DNA from 2 places in the Sinorhizobium arboris LMG 14919 genome. Region 2 is predicted to be linked to the other one. Evidence: predicted binding sites of a transcription regulator. Region 2 holds the regulator's gene; the other holds the start of a gene.
What was found. Region 2 encodes LexA, which represses DNA repair genes until DNA is damaged. Its sites were predicted from a motif close to TGTTCNNNNTGTGTTCNG; they were not measured.

Region 1 (7,651 bases), 210 kb from region 2:
TCGTCGTCTCCGACGTCGTGATGCCGGAAATGGACGGTCCGACGCTGCTGCGCGAACTGCGCAAGAAGTATCCGGACCTGAAGTTCATCTTCGTATCCGGCTATGCCGAGGATGCTTTTGCCCGCAATCTGCCGGCCGACGCGAAGTTCGGCTTCCTGCCGAAGCCATTCTCGCTGAAGCAGCTTGCCGTCGCCGTGCGCGAGATGCTCGACAGCTGACAAGATATATCGATTCTACATCTGTGCGGCGCGCATGCCCTCAACCGCCTGCCGGTCCCTTCTCCCGATTTTCGATGGGGAGAAGGGAGAAGCGGCGGCGCTGCGCGTACCCTTCGTCCCGCCTGCGGCAAGAAGGTGCCGGCGGGCGGATGAGGAGAAAAACCGGGGCGATATGACCCTTTCGCTTCGCTCTATTGCGTGGCGCTGCCGCCGTCACCTCGCGGCGAGAGCGACGGCGATCTCGGCAGCAAGGCGCGCATTGTTTTCGACCAGGGCGATGTTGGTTTCGAGACTGCGCCCATCCGTCAAACGGAAGAGGTTGTCGAGCAGATACGGCGTGACCGCCTTGCCGGAAATCCCTTCGCTGGCCGCGTTGTCCAGCGCGCGGGTGATGTAGATTTCCATCTCCTCGCGGGGGATCTCGCTTTCTTCGGGAACCGGATTGGCGATAAGCATCCCCCCGTCGATTCCGAGCAGCTCGCGCGTCTGCTGGAAACTGGCGATCGCTGCCGGGCTGTTCAGCATCAGCGGGCTCTTGAGGCCGGAATCGCGTGACCAGAAGGCCGGGAAGTTCTCGCTGTCATAGGTTACGACCGGGACGCCGCGGCTTTCGAGCACTTCGAGAGTTTTGGGAATGTCCAGAATGGCCTTGGCGCCGGCACAGACGACGATCACGCCGGTCCGTGCGAGTTCGTCGAGATCGGCCGATATGTCGAAGCTCTGTTCCGCTCCGCGGTGAACGCCGCCGATGCCTCCGGTCGCGAAAACCCTGATGTCGGCGCGGGCGGCAGCGATCATCGTTGCGGCAACCGTCGTGGCGCCGGTGCGGCGTTCGGCGATGGCAAAGGCGAGATCGGCGCGCGAAAGCTTCATCGCGCCCTGAGTCTTCGACAGCGCCTCCAGCTTTGCGCCGTCCAGGCCGATATGCAGGACCCCGTGGATCACGGCGATGGTCGCGGGCACCGCGCCCTGTTCCCGAATGATCGTCTCGACGCTGCGGGCCATGTCGAGGTTGCCGGGATAGGGCATGCCATGCGTGATGATCGTCGATTCCAGTGCAACGATGGGCGCACCGCGTTGCTTGGCGGCCGCGACTTCATCCGAATATGCCATCGGCAGGGACGGGGAGGAGAGGTTGGTCATGGTCTTTTCCTTGAGTCACGACCTCCTCGAGGAGAATCGCTCGGGAGGTCTGGTCGATTCCGGAGCCTGGAACAGCGGGATGGGGAAGAACTGCCCCCATTTCCGCGCTACCGGCTCCCCAATTCAGCCGCCAAATCTCATGACAGCATTTCCGTTCCCGGCACAAGGTGCAGAACCTGCTCCAGCATGTCCTGCGACATCCCGTCGGAAGCCGCGAAGGGCGAGTGCAGCGTTATGACGGCGGCCGCTATGCCGCAACGCAAGGAAGCGGAAAGATCGCTGCCTGCAAGCCGGGCGGTGAGAAAGCCCGAGGCCAGCGCGTCGCCGGCGCCGGTGACGTCGGCGAGCGCTGGAAGAGCCGGTGGGGTCCCGAGGCAGGCACTCTCGCGATCGAAGGCTACCGCGGCGCGGCCTCCGCGCGTCACGACGCCTCCGGAGAGGCCGACGGAGCGCAGCAGCGACGGCCATTCTTCGGCGGTCGAGGCTTCGGTTTCGGTAAGCGCACGTGCTTCCGTCTCGTTCAGGAACAGGAAATCGAGCTGCTCCAGGCATTCCCGGTAGCGGACCACCTTTGCCGGCGAAACGGCGATACCGGCACGTAGCTGGCTGTACCCCGCGGTGCATCCGACGAGGGCCGTCAAGGTCTCCCCCGGCAGATTGGCGTCCATCAGCACGAGCTCGCTCGCAGCCAAAATCTCACGCGTGGCACGCTGCTGCAGCCGGCGCGGTGTAAACAAAGCGTAGAGATCCATGTCCGCGAGCGCGATGACCAGATTGCCGTCGTTTTCGAGGATTGCCGTATAGCTCGGCGTCTTGCGGTCGAGAAAGATGAAAGGACGGTCGATCACACCCGCAGCTTCCGCCGCTGCCGCCACCGTGTCGCCGGCGGCATCGCCGCCGCGCGGGCTGATCATCGTCACTCGATGGCCGAGACGCGAGAGATTTCGTGCGGCATTGAAGCCGCCGCCGCCGGCCTCCTCGAACCACGTGCCCGGATTGCTCGCGCCCGGTGCCGTCGCGCCGCTGATCCGGCCGCGTCGGTCGATATGCGCGCCGCCGAAAACGGCGATATTCCGCGGCTTCACCAGTTTCTGCATCTGATCCTCGACAAAAGGCGGAAAAAGGAGGCGAAGCCTCGCTTCCGCCGGCATCCCGATCTATCGTTCCGGACTATGTTCTATGGCTTTGTCCGGATTTGATCCACTGCGATTCACGACGCGAATCGGGACTTTGGGAAAATGCCCGGGCGAGTTGACGCGCCGCCTGTGGATACAGTGGTCGCGCGGCGTGAACAAGAGTTGAACGCAACGAAATAAAGTGAGCATTTTCAACTCTTTGAGGTGCCATTGCCAAATTGGAACAAAACATGTACAAAAACGCTTGCGGCGGCTTCATTGCCTCGATAGCTCCAATAACCTAAAGGTGGACCAATGGCACAAAATTCTTTGCGGCTCGTAGAGGACAAATCGGTGGACAAAAGCAAGGCACTTGAAGCGGCTCTTTCCCAGATCGAACGTTCGTTCGGCAAGGGATCGATCATGAAGCTCGGAGCGAAGGACAGCGTGGTTGAGATCGAAACCGTCTCCACCGGTTCGCTCGGTCTCGATATCGCGCTCGGAATAGGCGGTCTGCCGAAGGGCCGCATCATCGAGATCTATGGTCCGGAAAGCTCGGGCAAGACCACGCTGGCGCTGCAGACCATTGCCGAGGCCCAGAAGAAGGGCGGCATCTGCGGATTTGTGGATGCCGAGCATGCACTCGACCCGATCTATGCGCGCAAGCTCGGCGTCGACCTCGAAAATCTCCTGATTTCGCAGCCCGATACGGGGGAACAGGCGCTGGAAATCACCGATACGCTGGTCCGCTCCGGCGCAATCGACGTGCTTGTCGTCGATTCGGTGGCCGCACTCGTGCCGCGCGCCGAAATCGAGGGCGAGATGGGCGACAGCCTGCCGGGCATGCAGGCGCGGCTCATGAGCCAGGCGCTGCGCAAGCTGACGGCCTCGATCTCCAAGTCCAATTGCATGGTGATCTTCATCAACCAGATCCGCATGAAGATCGGGGTGATGTTCGGCTCGCCGGAAACGACGACGGGCGGTAATGCGCTCAAGTTTTACGCTTCCGTTCGTCTCGATATCCGGCGCATCGGCTCGGTCAAGGAGCGTGAGGAGGTCGTCGGCAACCAGACGCGGGTCAAGGTCGTCAAGAACAAGATGGCGCCGCCCTTCAAGCAGGTCGAGTTCGACATCATGTATGGCGAAGGCGTTTCGAAGACGGGCGAGTTGATCGACCTCGGAGTCAAGGCGGGCATCGTCGAGAAATCCGGTGCATGGTTTTCCTATAACAGCCAACGCCTCGGCCAGGGGCGGGAGAACGCCAAGCTCTTCCTGCGGGAAAATCCCGATCTGCTGCGCGAAATCGAAACGGCCTTGCGGCAGAATGCCGGTCTCATCGCGGATCGGTTCCTGGAGAATGGCGGGCCGGAAAGCGAAGGCGACGAAGCCGCCGATATGTAAGGGGCGGCGACCGTCTCCTTGAAGCATGCAAAACCGGCCCTCGTCGCGTGCGGCCGGTTTTTTGCTGCCGTCTGGACAGCATGATATGCGGACGATAAAAGCCTGTGGTTCCGACGGCTCCGCCGGCGGAGAGTGCGGCTACGACGATGCATGCCGCCTGAAAGCGCGCAGCGCTTTTGGGACGACGACATGTACGAAAACAAGAGCAATAAGCGCGCCGCATGAATTCGATTGAACGCGACGCGCTTTTGCGCGGGGTTGAAGAGTGCGGCTGGCGGCCCGAATACGTCCGGTTGCCGCCGGTGCAGTACACAGATAGGACGCAAGATGAGCGGCGTGAATGAAATCCGGTCGATGTTTCTCGACTATTTCCGCAAGAACGGTCACGAGATCGTGCCGTCCAGCCCCCTCGTGCCGCGCAATGACCCGACATTGATGTTCACCAATGCCGGCATGGTGCAGTTCAAGAACGTGTTCACCGGCCTCGAGCAGCGTCCTTACTCGACCGCGGCCACGGCGCAGAAATGCGTGCGCGCCGGCGGCAAGCACAACGACCTCGACAATGTCGGCTATACCGCCCGGCACCACACCTTCTTCGAAATGCTCGGCAATTTCTCCTTCGGCGACTATTTCAAGGAGCGCGCGATCGAGCTTGCCTGGAACCTGATCACCAAGGAATACGGGCTCGATCCGAAGCGGCTGCTCGTCACCGTCTATCACACGGACGACGAGGCTTTCGGCCTCTGGAAGAAGATCGCCGGCCTGAGCGACGACCGTATCATCCGCATCCCGACGAGCGACAACTTCTGGGCTATGGGTGATACCGGCCCATGCGGCCCGTGCTCGGAGATATTCTACGATCACGGCGAACAGATATGGGGCGGACCTCCCGGCTCGGCCGAGGAAGACGGCGATCGCTTCATCGAGATCTGGAACCTCGTCTTCATGCAGTACGAGCAGGTCACGAAGGAAGAGCGCGTCGACCTTCCGCGGCCCTCGATCGACACGGGCATGGGGCTGGAGCGCGTTGCCGCCGTGCTCCAGGGCCAGCACGACAACTATGACATCGATCTTTTCCGCGCATTGATCGCTGCTTCCGAGGAGGCGACCGGCGTCAAGGCCGAAGGCGACCGCCGCGCGAGCCATCGCGTGATCGCAGACCATCTGCGTTCGTCGGCCTTCCTGATTGCCGACGGGGTTCTGCCGTCGAACGAAGGCCGCGGTTACGTGCTGCGCCGAATCATGCGTCGCGCTATGCGCCATGCACAGCTGCTTGGCGCGCGGGATCCGCTGATGTGGAGGCTCCTGCCGGCACTTGTGGGTCAGATGGGGCGCGCCTATCCGGAACTGGTCCGCGCCGAAGCGCTGATCTCGGAAACGCTGAAGCTGGAGGAAACCCGCTTCCGCAAGACCCTGGAGCGCGGCCTCAACCTTCTGGCGGAAGCCTCGGCCGATCTTTCGGAAGGCGATCAGTTCAACGGTGAAACGGCCTTCAAGCTCTACGACACCTACGGTTTCCCGCTCGACCTCACGCAGGATGCACTGCGTGCCAAGGGCATCGGGGTCGATACGGACGCATTTGCGGCCGCCATGCAACGGCAGAAGGCCGAGGCCCGCGCCAACTGGACCGGCTCCGGCGAAGCCGCGACCGAGACCATCTGGTTCGAACTCAGAGACAAGCACGGTGCGACCGACTTTCTCGGCTACGACACCGAGTCGGCCGAAGGGGTCATTCAGGCGATCGTCCGGGACGGCACCGTCGTCGAGTCGGCCGCCAAGGGCGAGACTGTCCAGTTGGTTTTGAACCAGACGCCTTTCTACGGCGAATCCGGCGGCCAGGTGGGCGACACCGGCGTCATCACCACCGAGACCGGCAAGCTTGCAGTGACCGACACGCAGAAGCGTGGGGAAGGGCTCTTCGTCCACTATTGCACCGTGGAGGAGGGCAGCGTGAAGACCGGCGAAGCGGCCGCCCTGGCGGTCGACCATGTGCGCCGTACGCGTCTGCGCGCAAACCATTCCGCGACGCACTTGCTGCACGAGGCGCTGCGCGAGGTGCTTGGTACGCATGTTGCGCAGAAGGGCTCGCTGGTCGCGCCTGAGCGCCTGCGCTTCGACGTCTCTCATCCGAAGCCCATGACGGCGGAGGAGTTGAAGGTCGTCGAGGAGATGGCGAACGAAATCATCGTCCAGAACACGCCGGTCGTCACACGGCTGATGAGCGTCGACGATGCGATCGCCGAGGGCGCCATGGCGCTCTTCGGGGAGAAGTACGGCGACGAGGTGCGGGTCGTGTCCATGGGGCAGGGCATTCGCGGCTCCAAAGCCGGCAGGCCTTATTCGGTCGAGCTTTGCGGCGGCACGCATGTGTCCGCCACGGGGGATATCGGCCTTATCCGCGTCGTTTCCGAGAGTGCGGTCGGAGCCGGCGTCCGCCGGGTGGAAGCGTTGACCGGTGAAGCGGCGCGCGCCTATCTCGGCGAGCAGGACGAGCGGGTGAAGACACTCGCCGCGGCACTCAAGGTCCAGCCTGCGGAGGTTCTCGGTCGGGTCGAGGCTCTCCTGGACGAGCGGCGCAAGCTGGAGCGGGAACTTACCGAAGCGAAGAAGAAGCTCGCGCTCGCGGGTGACGGCCAGAACGGTTCCGGGGATGCTGCCCGGGAGATCGGCGGCGTCCGTTTCCTCGGCAGGGTCGTGTCCGGCGTCGAGCCGAAGGATCTGAAAAGCCTAGCGGACGACGGCAAGAAGACGCTCGGTTCGGGAGTCGTTGCCTTTGTCGGCGTCAGCGGCGACGGCAAGGCAAGTGCCGTTGTGGCGGTTACCGACGACCTCACCTCGAAAGTCAGCGCCGTGGATCTGGTGCGCGTCGCTTCCGCCGCGCTCGGCGGCAAGGGCGGTGGCGGGCGGCCCGACATGGCACAAGCCGGCGGTCCGGACGGCGGACGTGCAGCGGAAGCGATCGAGGCCGTTGCGGTCGCGCTCGCAGGCTGAAATGCTTCCCTATTGATATCCGCAAAGGGCGCTGCGGCGCCCTTTTTCATGACGCTCGTTCGTTTCGGATGGTGTCTAGCGCTGCGGTGACAGAGGCGCGCATCAGCACGCGCGGCGGCCGGACGTGGTGCTGGTAGAGAGTGCGGCGCACCTGCGATCTCGCGCCCGTGATGATGAAGCGTACGCCGGTTCGTTCCGCTTTGCGCAAGGTGCCCTCGATGACATTGGCAGCGGTGGAATCCATGAAGGCAACGTCGGAGCAATCGAGAATGAAATTGCGGCGCTGGTCGGCGATGCGATCGAGAACGGTGCCCACGGTCGCGGCCGAGCCGAAGAAGAAAATCCCCGAAACGCGATAGACGACGGTATCGGGATCGTCGGCGACCACGGGGCGTTCCTCGCCGTTCTCCTGTTTCAGGCCGGAGAGCGGCTGCGCCTCATCCACGGAGATGCTCTTTGCCATGCGATCGATGAAGAGCACGGCGCCGAGCGCGAAGCCCACGACGATGCCTTCCGTAAGCTCGCGAAAGACGACGATGAGGAAGGTGGCGAGCAGAACGACCGCATCGCCGTAGGAGGACCGCAGAAGCGCCATGAAGGCTGGTTTCTCGATCATGTTCCAGGCGACGATTGCAAGCACGCCGGCGAGCGAGGCCAACGGTATGTAGCTCGCCAGCGGGCCGGTGAGCAGCATGAACAGCAGAAGAAAGACGGAATGCAGCATGCCGGAGACAGGGCTCGTCGCACCGGCGCGTACATTCGTAGCGGTGCGGGCAATGGTCC
Region 2 (7,651 bases):
GCCTGACGCGCCTCTACGAGGCGATCCAGGTCGGGATCGCTGACCGGACGGACGAGAACCTCAAGGGCCGCATCGCCGAACTGGGGCCGATTCGGCGCGTGCTGACGCGGAGCGCGCCGAAACGAAGGATGGGGATCGGCCGATCGAGATCGCGCCGGAGATGGTTCGCCGATTCGCCGCCGACGCCAAGCGCAAGCTACGGACCTTTGACGGCGGTATGCCCGCCACCACGTGCAGAACCTCGCCCAGAGGGTCGAGGTCAGCGAAAGCGAGGTGAAGATTGTGGGATCGGAGCCCAAGCTGTTCGATGCGCTTCCAGCGGCCGGATGTGAGGTGTTAACTCGCAGGCGCGAAGCTTGCAGTTCTGAGCCAAAGTGGCTCCCCGGGCCGGATTCGAACCGGCGACCTATCGATTAACAGTCGAGTGCTCTACCGCTGAGCTACCAGGGAACATCTGCGCCGCAGAAGTGAGGCTGCTAATACAAATGCTTTTCCGATTTGCCAAGTGCTTTTTCAAAAAAAATGACGGGAACCGGTTGCCGCCCTGTGGAGAAGGCACCAAGTGTGGGCCATTGGTACGAAAGAACAACGATGGCGACTGAAGGCAAGAAGAGGCATTTTGGCATAGATCCCAAGACGCGTGAGATCGTGCTCGGCAGCTGGCGGATAAGCTTGCCCAGTTCCCCCGCCTTGCGTGTCCTCATCGGCGTGCTGCTCGTGTGTGGCGGTTTGCTCGGTTTTTTACCGGTGCTGGGCTTCTGGATGGTTCCTCTGGGCCTTCTCGTGCTTTCGCACGATATACCCTCGATCCGTCGCCGGCGCCGCAGGCTGGCCGTATGGTGGGCGCGATGGCGCGGGAAACCGAATTCCCCCGGGCCCAATTCCTCCGACAGGCCGTGATTCGCTCGAATCGCGAAGAGGACCACCTCTCCTGCGGGCGCACTGCATTTTTCAGTCGTCAGAACTACCCGGCTTTCGTCGCCACTTTGGCAGAAGAGCAAATATGACGCAGACGAGTACCAGAGCAGTCGGCCAGAAGTCGGTCGCCTGATCCCAACTCCATTTCCACATTTTGTAACCTTCAAGGTGAGGCGGCTGCAGGTTTGCGCTGATCTCGAAATCACGTTTCTCGCGTCCGTGAAAGTGTCCGGCGGCGAATGCGAGGCCGATGATCAGCGCCAGCCTCCTCGGCGCAACCACCATGAACAGCAGGGCGACGACTGCTGCGATACAGAAGCCCTCGACCACATGGCCGAGCCAATCAAAGTGGCGCTGAATGTAGCCCCAGGGAATATCCATCATGTCGCGCTTCGAGTACCGCCGCTCCCGACGAGCCGGGCTGACAGGGTGCTATAGCACAACCGCCAATCAGGGGGCCACAAAGTCCTCGGGACCTCAGCTCGGCGCTGTCCTTCGCGAATACGGATCCTGCGTTCGTCTGACGAAGGTTATTCGGTCTCGCCTTGTGAATGTCGTCACGCGACGACCAAGCCGCAATGTCAGAGCTGCTGAGGGGCAGCTGAGCGTGACTGAAGGGCTGTTGATGGCAAAGAAAAGAAAATTTCTCGTGCAGCAAAGCCGGATTCGTATGGCTTTGGAGGCCTCGGCCGGAATTGAACCGGCGTACAAGGATTTGCAGTCCTCTGCGTCACCACTCCGCCACGAGGCCTCTACGATTTGGATTTTCAAATCGTGGCGCGGATTTAGAATGATTGATCGGAATCCGCAAGAGGGTTCATTTCGAATAGGGGCTTTTTTATTCTGTTTAACTGTTTGCCTTCCGTTCTACGGATGGCGTGGTCATGATGCTCGAAGGCTCAACACCTTATCTGACGCCCTAGTGGTAGCGCCGGATGAGGCCGACCAGGCGACCTTGGATCTTGACCCGATCAGGACCGAATATGCGTGTTTCGTAAGCCGGATTGGCGGCCTCGAGCGCAATGGAGGCGCCCTTGCGCCGGAATCGCTTCAGGGTGGCTTCCTCATCGTCGATCAGGGCGACGACGATATCTCCTGGGCTGGCGGTGCTTCCATTCCGGATGATCACCGTATCGCCGTCGAGGATACCGGCCTCGATCATCGAATCGCCTTTGATCTCGAGAGCGTAATGCTCGCCATTGCCGATCATTTCGACCGGTACCGAAATATCGTGCATATTGTTCTGGATTGCAGAAATCGGCACGCCGGCAGCAATGCGGCCCATGACCGGAACGGTAACCGATGCGGTCTCGGCCGGCGGCGGCGCCTTCGGTGCGGGGGGCGGCGCTGCGGGCTTGCCGAGGCTGCCTTCGATCACGCTAGGCGAAAAGCCGCGGCGGACCTGCGAAGTGCCGGTATAGGCCTCCGGCAACTTGATGACTTCCAGAGCCCGCGCACGATTCGGTAGCCGGCGAATAAACCCGCGCTCTTCGAGTGCCGTGATCAAACGGTGAATGCCCGACTTGGACGCGAGGTCCAGAGCGTCTTTCATCTCGTCGAAGGACGGCGGGACCCCGGATTCCTTCATTCGTTCATGAATGAACAGAAGCAATTCCTGTTGCTTGCGGGTCAGCATGGCGCGTCACTCCAGAATCGCGAAACAAATCAAGAACAGAACCTATCTGTTCCATATGTGTTCCGCAAGTACCTAAAATTCCGTGAATTTCGCTTGCTGCTCTATGCAAGGGCGCAACGCCGGCATGCCGGGCAAAGATCACCGGTGTCTTCGGAGGCGAGGGCGGACTATGCGGGCCTAGTAGGCAAGGCGCAGCCCGCCCGGCGTAAGAACGTCGAATTCAGGCTCGGGATAGGGCCCGTACCATTGGGTGTAGGTCGTGTTGGTCGAGCCTGTGCTCGCGCATGCCGAAAGGGCGAAAAGGGCAAAGATTACCGCTGCCACCAAAGATTTATCAGGCATGTTTTTCTCCGCTCGCGGGAGTTGCCCAGACCTCGGAGGGGTCAGACCAAAACTTTCTCTCAAATCAGCTTTCTTGGCAAGCGCAGCCGAACCGTCGGGCCGACCGAGACTGGCGCAACCCGGCGGGGTTGCGGCAGTATTACCTATGTCTCCGGGTCGGACAAAGGTCAGGATGGTGGAGCCGAAGGGAGTCGAACCCTCGACCTCCGCAGTGCGATTGCGGCGCTCTCCCAACTGAGCTACGACCCCACTGATCAACGATTGTATATGAGTTTTCGCTCGCCTGCGCCAGCGCATTCCGCTTGCCGACCATATTGTAATGCAAGGATGCGGTTAATAGCTGCAGGCCGCGTGAACTCAAACGGCATGCATCGCGGTGCACTGATTTTCTGAATGGCGGAAGAGGTGGGATTCGAACCCACGGTACGCTTTCACGCACGCCGGTTTTCAAGACCGGTGCCTTAAACCGCTCGGCCACTCTTCCAAGTGATTGAGGAGCTTCGTGAAATTCGTTTCCGAGTTCTCGATAGACCGGCGATCGCTGCCGGTTTGCTGCCCATTCACCAACGGCTGGCTTTTTAGCAGCTTTGATCGCATCGTCAACGTGCTCCGGAGCATTTGCGTGCGTTCCGGGCCTGCCCGACGGGGAGAAATCGGTCGCACGCCGCGCGTCCCTGCTGATCATCGTAAGCGCCGGTTGAGAATTATTCTGAGGCGGGCGCTGGTCCGGTTGCGGCCGGACTGTTCCTCCATCGATCCTTCCGGCGCAAATGGCGGCCAGTCGAAGTCTTCGCCGAGCGCGTCTCTGGCCTGCAGTCCATCGAGGCGATGGAGCAGGGCGACGATCATCTCACGGTCGCTGATGCCGCTGCCAGGCTCCAAATAGGCGAACAGGTCTCTGCGACAGTCCTCTATGAGCACTCTCATCTTGTCGGCATTCATGGACGTCCTCCCGAGGGTGCGCGCCGCACTGGGCCACATACGCCCAGGACACAGACAAGGACAATCGTCTCGGGCGCTGTTCAGTGTCTCGCACTGCGGTCAGCCTTTCTTCGCCTGCGGGGCGTACACCGCGACCTCCCGGTCGCCGCCCGTCGCTCCGGCGGTCCATAATCGTCTCATACATTGCGAGAGCCTTTTGGACGTCGAGCCAGAGCGCAGGAGGCACACCGGGAACGGAGCCCCAGAGTTGCACCGACGGGAAGCTTCGGTCAGCTCTGAGGCGCCACACCCTGCGGCTTACGAGAGTGCCGCCCAGGCGCTTATTGCGATATGTGGCGGCAGCGACACCCGGCAACGGGCTTAGGACCTTTGGCAAGTCCTGTCGGACTATGGTCCAGCGGCACATTTACGTTCCGTAAACCATGACGGGAGATTTTCAGACCCCCTTCGCCTTCCAGTTCGCAATTTCGCCTTGTTGTTGTCATGATTGTTCGACTGTTTCGTTTCGGGACGGCGAAATTCTGGCGGGGAACTACTGCACGATTGCGCAAAATCTCTGCGCGTCCGGTCGGAAGCGTGAGCGCTATTGGAGCGGATTTTCGGGTGCGGCTTTGCGAATGATCTTGTGGGACAGATGACATCCAATAACGGTGCGGCATATCTTGTGAGGGGGCTCCGCCTCGCAGCGGTTCCGTTGCTTTGCGCGGTGCTTGCGGCCTGCGGATCGACGCCGAGCGTCAAGAAGACCAAGGCGCGGAGCAAGGAGTATTTCGCCGAGTCCGTCTATGGTGTCAAAGCCAGCCCCAGAGTCGCCACCGGGGACAATATTCCCAAGGGTGGTGGTCGCTACCAGGTCGGCAAACCCTATCAGGTAAAGGGCAAGTGGTATCAGCCGAAGGAGGATTTCGGCTATAACAAGAGCGGGATGGCATCTTGGTACGGGTCGGCCTTTCATGGCCGGCTGACGGCGAATGGCGAAGTCTATGACAAGCACCACCTTTCGGCCGCACACCCGACTTTTCCGCTGCCGAGCTATGCCCGCGTGACGAATCTGGAGAATGGAACGTCGGTCATCGTGCGTGTCAACGATCGCGGACCTTATGAGTACGGCCGGATCATCGACGTCTCTTCGAAGACCGCCGACCTGCTGGATATCAAGCGCAAGGGCAGTGCCAATGTTCGCGTTCAGTATATCGGCCGCGCGCCCCTAGAAGGCAACGACATGCCCTACCTCATGGCTTCCTACGTCAGGAAGGGCGACCGTAGCCCGAGCGTCATGCCGGAAGGACAGATCGCAACAGGCGTGATGGTCGCCTCCAACAAGCCGTTGCGCGATCTGGTTCCGGAGCTCAGTGCTGTGCCCGTTCCGAATAAGTCGAAGCTCGGCACCGGCGTGCCGATGAACGCACTTGCTGAGCCGGCGCGGCCCTCTTCAATGCCGAGCGCGTTCGGCGAGTTTGCGATTCTGCCGGAGATCGGCCCCATGCCGACGTCGCGCCCGCAATTGATCCCGCTGCCGGACGGCAGCATGGCCTATGCTTCGGCATATGTCGAAGTCCGCGTCAGCGACAAACCTTCGCCCTTCGAAGCGATCATGGTCGATCGCAATCCGCTGACGCCCGATTCCATTCTCGCCTATGCGAAGCGCCAGAATCGAAGCGTCCACCTGCACTGACTCCGGTTGAAGAGGGTTTTTCGCGCTGCTATGCCCATGAAGAACCGGAGTTTCTCATGCGCATGAAGTGCATTGCGGTCGCAGCTTTTCTCGCGGCCATCGTTTCGGGGCAAGCGGTCGCACAAACGCCCGCCTTCGACACCAAAGCGAAACAGATATATCTCGTCGATGCTGAAACGGGCACGGTGCTCTTTTCACGCGACGAGGATGCGCCTGTCCCGCCTGCCTCGCTCGCCAAGCTCATGGCGATGGAGGTGGTTTTCGAGGCCCTGGACAAGGGCGAAGTGACGCCCGAGACGACTTTCCAGGTCTCGGAACATGCGTGGCGTACCGGCGGCGCTCCTTCCGGCACCGCAACGATGTTCGCCGCCATAAAATCCAGGATCCGAGTTGCGGATCTCATCCAGGGCGCAACGGTGCAACTTGCCAACGACGCCTGCATCGTGCTGGCCGAAGGCATGACCGGCAGCGAGGCTGCCTTTGCCGAACGGATGACCAAGCGGGCGCGCGAACTCGGGCTGCCGGTCGCCACCTTCAAGAATGCCACCGGGCTGCCGCATCCGGAAAACAAGATCACGATGCGCGAACTCGTCGCCCTTGCGCGGCACCTGTACGAGGCGCATCCGAATCACTACCGCCTCTATTCGCAGCCTGAATTCGAGTGGAACAAGATCCTTCAGCGCAACAAGAACCCGCTGATCGCTGCGAATGTCGGCGTCGACGGCCTGGCTACCGGTTTTGCGGAGGGTTTCGGCTTCTCGCTGACCGCCTCGATGCAACGGGGCGAGCGCCGCGTCTATCTTGCGATGGGTGGCCTTGAGAGCGACAAGGAGAGAATCGAGGAGAGCCGCAGGGTCCTCGATTGGGCGATGACCGCTTTCGAGAAACGGCGCATTTTTGCAGATGGTGAGACCATCGGAGAAGCGAGCGTCTATGGCGGCGCAGATTCGCGGGTGCCGCTCGTAGCGGCCGGCCCGGTCGACGTTCTGCTGCCGGTAAAAAATCCGGAACGGCTGACGGCTCGCATCATCTACAAATGGCCGCTCAATGCGCCGGTCGCTGCCGGCCAGCAGGTCGGCGTCGTCAAGCTCTGGAACGGGGAAAAGCTGCTACGGGAGGTGCCCGTCAGGACGGCAAAGGCGGTCGAACCCGGAACGCTTGCCAGCCGGGCGCTCGATGCGCTGCAGGAACTGCTGTTCTTCTGGTTGTGACAAATGCGCGTCGCGACGGTTCCTTCCACCGGACCGATCGGCTAAAGAGGGACCGATATGCACGCCGATCCGAGAATTGAAGTGTCGCTGGTCAAGGGTTTGTTCATAACATTCGAGGGGGGAGAGGGGGCCGGCAAGTCGACCCAGATGCGCCTTCTTGCGGAAGCGCTCAGCGGGCGCGGCTACCGCGTGCTCACCACGCGCGAGCCGGGCGGCTCCGCCGGCGCCGAAGCGGTCCGCCACGTCCTTCTTTCAGGCGCGGCGGAGTCCTTCGGAGTTCGCATGGAAGCGATCCTCTTTGCGGCCGCCCGCAGCGATCATGTCGAGGAGGTGATCCGTCCGGCGCTCCAGCAGGGAACGATCGTCCTTTGCGATCGATTCATGGATTCCTCTCGCGTCTATCAGGGAGTGACGGGCAACCTGGAACCGGCTTTCGTCGAAACCTTGGAACGCGTTGCCGTGAACGGCGTCATTCCCGACTGCACCATCATCTTCGATCTTCCTGCTTCGGTCGGGCTCGAGCGCGCTCGTCGTCGCGCCGCAAACGACAGTCCCGACCGATTTGAAAAGGAACAGCTGGAAACGCACGAAAAACGGCGCGAAGCATTTCTCGACATTGCTGCGGCCGATCCGGAGCGCTGCCGCGTCGTCGATGCCAACCGTCCGCCGGACGCGATTGCGGCCGAGGTGTTCAGCCTTGTCGAGGCGCTGCTTCCCGCCGAGGACAAGCCGCAGCCTTCGAATGCGGAAGCGACGTCATGACCACGGAACATCCAGGTGTGCTGGAGGGGGCGCTCGCTCCGGCGACGAACAGCAAGCTCTTTGGCCATCAGCAAGCGGAAGCGTTTCTCGCGCAGAGCTACAGGTCCGGCAAGGGACATCATGCGATCCTGATCGAAGGGCCGGAGGGAATCGGCAAGGCGACGC

Region 1: recA (recombinase RecA) is a predicted target of LexA. The motif match lies at 2,717-2,734, and genes of this name have one in related genera.

The regions. Positions count from the first base shown of each region.
Region 1 covers NZ_ATYB01000014.1:1,659,339-1,666,989, reverse strand. The annotation lists gene cckA (cell cycle histidine kinase CckA) at 1-218, shown strand, start outside; gene SINAR_RS0119340 (pseudouridine-5'-phosphate glycosidase) at 432-1,361, opposite strand; gene SINAR_RS0119335 (carbohydrate kinase family protein) at 1,499-2,458, opposite strand; gene recA (recombinase RecA) at 2,792-3,877, shown strand; gene alaS (alanine--tRNA ligase) at 4,205-6,868, shown strand; gene SINAR_RS0119320 (SulP family inorganic anion transporter) at 6,915-7,651, opposite strand, start outside.
Region 2 covers NZ_ATYB01000014.1:1,447,629-1,455,279, reverse strand. The annotation lists tRNA gene SINAR_RS0118200 (tRNA-Asn) at 376-450, opposite strand; gene SINAR_RS1000000137825 (hypothetical protein) at 592-900, shown strand; gene SINAR_RS0118190 (hypothetical protein) at 952-1,299, opposite strand; tRNA gene SINAR_RS0118185 (tRNA-Cys) at 1,596-1,669, opposite strand; gene lexA (transcriptional repressor LexA) at 1,838-2,554, opposite strand; gene SINAR_RS1000000135520 (hypothetical protein) at 2,732-2,896, opposite strand; tRNA gene SINAR_RS0118170 (tRNA-Ala) at 3,070-3,145, opposite strand; tRNA gene SINAR_RS0118165 (tRNA-Ser) at 3,291-3,380, opposite strand; gene SINAR_RS0118160 (hypothetical protein) at 3,578-3,838, opposite strand; gene SINAR_RS0118155 (septal ring lytic transglycosylase RlpA family protein) at 4,473-5,513, shown strand; gene SINAR_RS0118150 (D-alanyl-D-alanine carboxypeptidase family protein) at 5,570-6,724, shown strand; gene tmk (dTMP kinase) at 6,782-7,486, shown strand; gene SINAR_RS0118140 (DNA polymerase III subunit delta') at 7,483-7,651, shown strand, end outside.